DNA from 4 places in the Janthinobacterium sp. Bl 1 genome. Region 1 is predicted to be linked to each of the others. Evidence: predicted binding sites of a transcription regulator. Region 1 holds the regulator's gene; each other region holds the start of a gene.
What was found. Region 1 encodes sigma-54, which starts transcription at its own class of promoters, with help from an activator protein. Its sites were predicted from a motif close to TGGCANGNAANCTGCTTT; they were not measured.

Region 1 (2,202 bases):
GGTTTTGCCACTTAAACGCAGGTTGACTTCGGCCTTTTGACGTTTTTCTTTCTCTTTGAGGTTATCCACGGTCAGAATCACGGCGATATCGATAACTTGATCGAAATGACGTTTCACGCGCTCCAGCTTCGTTTGTACGTATTCACGGATGGCTGGTGTCACTTCGAGATGATGTCCGCTGATGGTGAGATTCATACACACTCCTAAAGATGATCGGGTTCGTGCGGTCCATCCTATCCGGCCCGCAGAGGAACCGAAAAAAACTTACAAACACTTACGCAGGCTCACTGGCGGAATTTTCAACGCTTCCCGGTATTTGGCAACAGTACGTCGCGCAATCACCATGCCTTGTTCCCCCAGCATGTCCGCAATCTTACTGTCGGATAAAGGATTTTTAGGGTCTTCTGCTCCTGTCAGTTGCACGATCAATGCCCGTATCGCCGTCGATGACGCTTCGCCCCCCGCTTCGGTGGCGACGTGGCTACCAAAGAAATATTTCAACTCGAACATGCCGTGCGGGGTCAGCATGTACTTTTGAGTTGTTACCCGCGAGATAGTACTCTCGTGTAAACCCAGTGTATCAGCTATTTCACGGAGCACAAGGGGGCGCATGGCAACGGCTCCGTGCGAGAAAAAGTTCTTTTGTCTTTCTACTATCGCCTGTGCGACGCGCAGGATCGTGTCGAAACGCTGGCGCATATTCTTGATCAACCACTTGGCTTCCTGCAACTGTGCGCCCATGGCGCCCTCGCCCTTGCCCTGCTTGAGCAAGTTGGCATACATGGCATTGACGCGCAGGCGCGGCATGACGTCGTTGTTCAGGGTCACTTGCCAGCCATTGCGCGCGCGCTTGACGACGACGTCGGGCACCACGTAATCGGACACGTCCGATGCGAATACGGCGCCCGGATGCGGATTGCACTGGCGAATCACCGTCTGTGCTTCGCGCAAGTCTTCATCGTCGCAATCGAGGGCTTTTTTCAGCTTGTTGAAATCGCGCTGGGCAAACCAGGCCAGGTGCTTTTCCACGATGACGAGGGCCATGCGCCGCGTCACCATGGCGATGTGCGGCAAGCGCTTGATCTGCAGCGCCAGGCATTCGGACGCATTGCGCGCGCCCACGCCGGGCGGATCGAAACTTTGCAGCAGCGACAAGGCCGTGCGCATCTCGTCGGCATCGATTTCCAGCTCTTCCGGCAGACGCGCCAGGATGTCGTCGAGCGTCTCTTCCAGATAGCCATTGTCGTCGAGCGCGTCGATGATCAGCTCGACCAGCGCGCGGTCGCGCAACTCGAGCACCGTCACGCGCATCTGCTCCATCAGGTGTTCGCGCAAGGTGCAGTGATGGGCCTCGAGTTGCGGGCGCGAATCTTCGTCGTCGGGCGCCTTGCCCCGGCTCGCCTCGCTCCAGTCGCTGTCGCCGCCGTCCGCAGCGGCCGGGCCCTCGCCCGCCTCGCCGTCAAAGGTTTCCGCTTCGGCCGGCGCGGCAGGCGCCTCCTGGCCTGGCGGCTGGGGCGGCGCTTCAGCCGGCGCGGCCGTGGAACTCAAGGCCCCGTCGGACAGCAGGCGCAGCGAACGGTCGAGCGGATCGTCGAGGCGCTCGAGCAAGGGATTGTCCGTCAGCAGTTGCTCGAGCTCCTGGTGCAATTCCAGGGTCGACAATTGCAACAGGCGTATCGATTGCTGCAACTGCGGCGTCAGTGCCAGGTGCTGCGAAGTGCGCAGCTGCAATGATTGTTTCATTGGCTTACATGCGGAAGTGTTCGCCCAGATAGACCCGGCGTACCGACTCGTTCGCGATGATGTCGTCGGGGCGTCCCGACGCCAGTACCGAGCCCTGGTTGATGATATAGGCACGGTCGCAAATACCCAGCGTCTCGCGCACATTATGATCGGTGATCAGCACGCCGATATTGCGCTCCTTCAAGAAGCGCACGATGCGCTGGATCTCGATCACGGCGATCGGATCGACGCCGGCGAACGGTTCATCGAGCAGCACGAAACGGGGATCGGTGGCCAGCGCGCGGGCGATTTCCACGCGGCGGCGCTCGCCGCCCGACAGGGACAGGGCCTGGTTCTCGCGCAGCTTTTCAATCTGCAAATCGGCCAGCAGTTTATCCAGGCGCTCCTCGATCTCGGCCTTCTTCAAAGGACGGCCTTCGACGGTCTGGATTTCCAGCACGGCGCGGATATTGTCTTCCA
Region 2 (2,202 bases), 2.6 Mb from region 1:
AATGCCGTCCAGCCCGACCTCGTGATCGGCGACTTCCGCCTGTCGCTGTCGGTCAGCGCGCGCCTGCAGCGCATCCCCTACATTACCGTCAGCAACGCCTACTGGAGTCCCTGGGTGCGCCAGCACTACACGGTGCCCAACCTGCCCCTGACGGGCGTGCTGCCCATCTGGCTGGCCGATCCCCTGTTCCGCCTGATCCGCCCGCTGGCCTTCGCTTCGCACGCCGTGCCCCTGAACCGTGTGCGCCGCCGCCATGGCTTGCCATCGCTGGGCAGCGACCTGCGGCGCATCTATACGGATGCCGACCGCACCTTGTACGCGGATATTCCGCAACTGTTCCCGCCGCACGGCATGCCGTCCACGCACGACTACCTGGGCCCCATCATCTGGGCGCCGCCGCTCGACTTGCCGGACTGGTGGCAGCGCCCGGAACTGAGCAGCGGACGGCCCATCATCTATGTCACCCTGGGCAGTTCCGGCCAGGGGCAATTGCTGCCGCGCGTGCTGCGCGCGCTGGCGCCCCTGCCCGTCACCGTACTGGCGGCCACGGCCGGCACCATCCGCGTCGATGCCGTGCCGCCAAATGCCTATGTCGCGCCTTTTTTACCAGGCGACGCGGCCGCCCGGCGCGCCAGCCTGGTGATCTGCAACGGCGGCAGCCCCACCAGCCAGCAAGCGCTGACGGCAGGCGTGCCCGTCATCGGCATCGCCGGCAACCTCGACCAATTTCTCAACATGCACGGCATCGTGGGTGCCGGCGCCGGCCTGCTGCTGCGCGCCGACCGCTTCCAGGAAACCGCTTTGCGCCATGCCGCCACGCGCATGCTCGACGATGGCAGGGCCAAGCTGGCGGCGCGCCAGCTGGCCACGGCCATGCGCGACTATGTGCCAGGGCAACGCTTGCTGCCCCATATGCACGCCCTGCTGGGCTCGTTGCCGCATGGCTGCCAGCCCTGACGGGCAGGCGTCGGTTTTTCTTACAGCGCATCCGGCAAAGCCTGCACCGCGTCAACAAAAGCACGCCAAGTCGTTGATTTCAAAAGAACCTCATGCGTTGGCATGGAAGTCGCTAGGTACTGGCCATGAGCACCTGCCGACAGGTCTCAGGCAAGACTTCCAGACTCACTCAACCATGAGGTGAATATAATGAAACTCTCGAAACTGAAACTGCTCCCGGCCGCAGCGGCATTGGCCATGCTGTGTGCCGCCGGTAGCGCACAGGCGGGCGCTTACGGCTATTCGTACAACAACATCTTCGGCCTGGTGATCGCCGTGCCGACGGGCCAGATCACGGTGGCCAACAGCACCACCATCTCGCGCAGCACGGCTACCCTGAATGGCGTGAGCGTCATCAATGGCGGCGCCGGCTCGCTCGATGCCCCACGCGCCAACGTCGGCCCCGTCATCAAGGGCGAAAACGACTTCACGCAACAAGGCCCAGCAGGCAACTATTCACGCGGCGATGCCCAAATCGTCAGCACGCAGTTCCCTTCGTTCCCGCCGGGCTCCACCTCTACCCAGGCCGTCAACGTGGCCGAAGCCCACCTTGACGGGCCTGCCGGCACGGCCGATGCGTCCGGGCGCAACGGCTCGACTACGGGCTTCTCGGTCGATTTCGTCGTCGGTTCGCCCACGGCAACCCTGAGCTTCGACTTCCTGGCGTCGCCCTTCATGCAGGTCTTCCTGCAAAGCACGGTCGGGCAGCTGTCCACGGCCACGGCCAACCTGGTCGTCACCTTCACCATCACGGACGCGGCCGGCGCGACGGTATTCAACTGGACGCCAGACGGCGTGATCGGCTCGGGTATCTTCGGCGGCACGGAAAACGCCGACGGCGCCAACCTGAACACCAGCCTGGCGACCAATTTCCTCACGCGCGGCAACCTGTTCACCTACGACCCTTCCGGCTGCGGCACGCCCACGGGCACCGGCGTGGGTACAGCGTGCGGCAGCAACTTCAGCTCCGTCAGCAATGCTTTAACGGCCGGTAACTACACCTTGACCTTGAATGCGGTGGAAAGCGTGGACTTGGTGAAACAGGCGGCGACACCCGAACCGGGCACCTTGGCCTTGCTGGGCCTGGGCCTGGCGGGTCTGGGCTACGCCCGCCGCCGCAAAGTTACCGTCTGAACCAGGCAACAGGGGGGATTCACAGGCGAGGGAGTCTCCTCGCCTTTTTTTTATGCGGCAAGCCTGTCGGTT
Region 3 (2,202 bases), 620 kb from region 1:
CCGCCAGATCAAACACTGTTCAGATAGTCAGGCACCCAGCCACGGCAGCCCCGCCTTGCACCAGCCGCCGATCTGCTTGCGGTGGCCGTCGGCGTCCTTGTCGCCTTCGAAACCTTCGAGGATGTCGAAGCAGTTCAGGTAGCCGTGCTCGGTCGCCAGCTTGGCCGCGTGGCGCGAACGCACGCCGGAGCGGCACAGGAACAGCAGCACCTCGTCTTTGCCGGCCTGGGCGGCCAGTTGCGCGAGGAAGTCGGCATTCGGCACGCCACCGGGGTAAGTGGCCCACTGCACCGCACCATGCTGGGTATCGGCGATGTCGACCCGTCCCACCCAGTCGCGCTCGGCATTCGTGCGCACATCGATGAGCTTGACGGCGGGATCGCGTTGCAGCAAGTCGTACGCTTCCTGCGGCGTGACGGCGCCGGCATACGGCGTACCTTCATTGGCCCGGCTGCGGGCGGTGGTCAGGATGTCGGCGGCGGTGGTCATGGCGTCCTCGATGAAAGTGGGTATGTATGGTCGATTATAGTGCGCCGTCCACGCCCCGCAAACGGGAAACCACGGTGCGCGGCGCATGCACCATAACAAAGCATTTTTCAAGAATCGGCGCAAAATGCACGATAATGGTGCGTTATTCGTTTTTTGCACTTGCTTAGTGCATTCTTGATTTGACGCAAACGCAGCAGGAAAATCGCGGGCAGGAAAACTTTCACTGGGATGGCCGGGTTTTGACCTGGGCGGCGACATCCCACCAGAAGCTGGCATGGAATCTGCTATGATCCTTATGAGTTTTGGTGGCACGCAATGTTTGCTTCGCTTCATCAGCCCAGACGCATTAAGGTCGGCTCACCCCACATTCATTTAGGAGATACGCATGGCAATGACAGCCGCAGAAGTCTTGAAGATGGTAGAAGAAAACGAAGTCAAATTCGTTGATTTCCGCTTTGCTGATACCCGTGGTAAAGAGCAGCACGTGACGGTTCCCGTGTCGCACTTCGACATGGACAAATTCGAGTCGGGCCACGCCTTTGACGGTTCTTCGATCGCTGGCTGGAAAGGCATTGAAGCTTCCGACATGATCTTGCTGCCGGATCCAAACACGGCCAATATCGACCCGTTCATGGAAGAAACGACCCTGTTCATGCAGTGCGACGTGATCGAACCGTCGGACGGCAAGGGCTACGACCGCGACCCGCGCTCGATCGCGAAACGCGCAGAAGCCTACCTGAAATCGTCGGGCATGGGCGACACCGCCTACTTCGGCCCTGAGCCAGAATTCTTCATCTTCGACAGCGTGCGCTGGAAGATCGACATGTCGGGCTGCTTCGTCAAGATCGGTTCGGACGAAGGTTCGTGGTCGACCGGCAAGGACATCGAAGGCGGCAACAGCGGCCACCGTCCGACCGTCAAGGGCGGCTATTTCCCGGTGCCACCAGTGGACAGCTTCCAGGACATGCGTTCGGAAATGTGCCTGATTCTGGAATCGCTGGGCATCCCGGTTGAGGTACATCATCACGAAGTCGCCGGCGCCGGCCAGAATGAAATCGGCACCAAGTTCTCGACCCTGGTCGAGCGCGCCGACTGGACGCAAAACCTGAAATACGTGGTGTGGAACGTGGCGCACAGCTATGGCAAGACCGCCACCTTCATGCCGAAACCTATCGTTGGCGACAACGGTTCGGGCATGCACGTGCATCAATCCGTATGGAAAGATGGCAAAAACCTGTTCGCTGGCGACGGCTATGCCGGCCTGTCCGATTTCGCCCTGTACTACATCGGCGGCATCATCAAGCACGCCAAGGCACTGAACGCGATCACCAACCCGGGCACCAACTCGTACAAGCGTCTGGTACCAGGCTACGAAGCTCCAGTGAAACTGGCGTACTCGGCGAAAAACCGTTCCGCCTCGATCCGTATCCCGCACGTGGCCAATCCAAAAGGCCGCCGCGTCGAAGCGCGCTTCCCGGATCCACTGGCGAACCCGTACCTGTGCTTCGCCGCACTGCTGATGGCTGGTCTGGACGGCGTTGCCAACAAGATCCATCCGGGCGAAGCCGCCTCGAAAGATCTGTACCATCTGCCGCCGGAAGAAGACGCACTGATCCCTACGGTGTGCGCTTCGCTGGAAGAAGCCCTGGACGCCTTGGACAAGGACCGCGAGTTCCTGACCCGTGGCGGCGTATTCAGCGATTCGATGATCGA
Region 4 (2,202 bases), 490 kb from region 1:
CAATATAGTTTCTAAAACTAAAAAGCCCGCGCCTCTTCCGATGCGCGGGCTTGTAAACCAGAGCAAGCTACTTCAGGGCCGCGCTTCCTTCACGCCATACTTTTCAAAGATGGTTTTCAATTCGCCGCTGGCCGCCATCTCGTTCATGGCTGCCTGCAGCAACTTGGCCACGTCGAGCTGCTGGCGGCTGACGGCCAGGCCCACGGCCCAGCCAGCACGCGGCAAGCGGGCGAACGCCACTTCGCTCAAGGGGAAAGCGGGATCGCTTTTCAGCACCGATTCGATTTCCGAACGATTCGCCAGCACGGCGTCGAGCTTGCCTGCCTGCAATTGCTGCAAGGCTTCGGCGGCCGTATCGAAGATGCGCACATCGTCGCGGTATTTGCCATTGTCTTCGCCCAGCATCAGCATGGCCGCGATCGACACCTTTTCCACGCCGATACGCTTGCCGGCCAGCGAAGCGACGCCATCGAATTGCGGCACGGCTTGCGCGCTGCGCACCAGGCGCACGGTTTCCACGTAGTACGGCGCGAAGATCTCAACCTTGTCATTGTCAGCCATCAACTTCTTGTCGACTGGCACATGCAGCATCACGTCGGCGGGGCCATAACCGAGGTAATGCCCCTTCCACACCATATTGCGCAAATCGTCGTTCAGATTTTCGCCGGCGGGAAATGGCAGCAAACTCAGTTTCAGCCCCAGCTTTTTCGCCAGCGCTTCGGCGATGTCGATATCGATCCCTACACCCTTGTCGGAAAACGGCGCGAACTCGTTATATACAGCCACTTTCAGGCTGCCCGACTGTTGCACTTTCTGCCAGTCGGCGTGCGCCGGCGCGGCTGCGCACAGCGCCAGGCAAGCGAGCGAGATCATCGCGCGCACGCCCCGGAGTTGAAATGAACGCATGGGACTCCTTCGTGATCAGTTCGACTTAATTGGATTCTCTACGGGTTTCCAGATAGGTCTTGATGGCCCACATGGCTTCCTGGTTGAACACGCCTTCGAACGGCGGCATGTACACGGCGCCATTGCGCACTTTACCGTGGCGGATGGTGGTCAGGTAGTAATTGTCCGTCTCCTTGTAGCAAGCCTGTTTCTTTGTCTCATTCTTGATACTGAAACAATCGCGGTCGAGCTGGCGCAAGTCCGGCGCGATGCCGCCCGAGATGGCTTCGATGCCGTGGCAGCGGGCGCAATTCTGGTTGTAGGCCGATGTGCCCACCGTCAAGGCCAGCTTGTTGCCCCGATACGGGTTTTGCTCGAGCCACTTGTCGCCCACCTTGGGCAAGCCGGTGGTGTCGACGCCTTGCGGCGTGACGTTGCCATGCGCATAGGCATGCGGCAAGGTCAGCAGGGAAGTGAGGGCAACGGCACCGGCGGCCGCCACGCCGAGCAGGGTACGAATGGAATAGGTCATGCTGGTCTCCTTGGTTTTTTAGTGAATACCCAAGAAGAGCAAATGCCATGCCATGCGTATATGCCCCACATCCGGCTGTCCATGTATCAATTTGGAACAGCTGCAACACGTATTTGTGTCACCGCGCGCGTAAGCCGACAGCACCAAACAAACCACCAGACGTAAAAAAACCCCAACCGGATCACCGGAAGGGGTTTTTTCGAATAACAAGCCTGACGATAACCTACTTTCACACTGGTTGCAGCACTATCATCGGCGCAAAGTTGTTTCACGGTCCTGTTCGGGATGGGAAGGGGTGGGACCAACTTGCTATGGTCATCAGGCATAACTTGTACTGGCATTTGTCCTCGGTTGAGCGACAAAGCCTGAATCTGGAAGAAGCAAAGATTGGGGTAATGACTGGTAGTATCAACACACACGCAACGTTGTACCGTCTTATCCTCTGTACCTGCTAAGGTTATAGGGACAAGCCGTACGGGCAATTAGTACTGGTTAGCTTAATGCATTACTGCACTTCCACACCCAGCCTATCAACGTCCTGGTCTCGAACGACCCTTCAAAGAGCTCAAGGCTCTGGGAAATCTCATCTCAAGGCAAGTTTCCCGCTTAGATGCTTTCAGCGGTTATCTCTTCCGAACTTAGCTACCCGGCAATGCCACTGGCGTGACAACCGGTACACCAGAGGTTCGTCCACTCCGGTCCTCTCGTACTAGGAGCAGCCCCCTTCAAATTTCCAACGCCCACGGCAGATAGGGACCAAACTGTCTCACGACGTTTTAAACCCA

Region 2: the regulator sigma-54 is predicted to act here: its motif matches at 1,056-1,073, upstream of AC4BCN_RS20460 (EDSAP-1 family PEP-CTERM protein).
Region 3: the regulator sigma-54 is predicted to act here: its motif matches at 760-777, upstream of glnA (type I glutamate--ammonia ligase).
Region 4: the regulator sigma-54 is predicted to act here: its motif matches at 1,453-1,470, upstream of pedF (cytochrome c-550 PedF).

Annotation. Positions count from the first base shown of each region.
Region 1 covers NZ_CM177086.1:867,222-869,423, reverse strand. Annotated here, with positions in the region: gene hpf (ribosome hibernation-promoting factor, HPF/YfiA family) at 1-195, opposite strand, end outside; gene AC4BCN_RS03915 (RNA polymerase factor sigma-54) at 265-1,743, opposite strand; gene lptB (LPS export ABC transporter ATP-binding protein) at 1,748-2,202, opposite strand, start outside.
Region 2 covers NZ_CM177086.1:4,543,800-4,546,001, forward strand. Annotated here, with positions in the region: gene AC4BCN_RS20455 (glycosyltransferase) at 1-957, shown strand, start outside; gene AC4BCN_RS20460 (EDSAP-1 family PEP-CTERM protein) at 1,147-2,130, shown strand.
Region 3 covers NZ_CM177086.1:1,489,233-1,491,434, forward strand. Annotated here, with positions in the region: gene AC4BCN_RS06795 (rhodanese-like domain-containing protein) at 28-489, opposite strand; gene glnA (type I glutamate--ammonia ligase) at 875-2,202, shown strand, end outside.
Region 4 covers NZ_CM177086.1:1,355,143-1,357,344, reverse strand. Annotated here, with positions in the region: gene AC4BCN_RS06235 (TonB-dependent receptor family protein) at 1-15, shown strand, start outside; gene AC4BCN_RS06230 (substrate-binding periplasmic protein) at 73-906, opposite strand; gene pedF (cytochrome c-550 PedF) at 932-1,417, opposite strand; rRNA gene rrf (5S ribosomal RNA) at 1,628-1,740, opposite strand; rRNA gene AC4BCN_RS06215 (23S ribosomal RNA) at 1,879-2,202, opposite strand, start outside.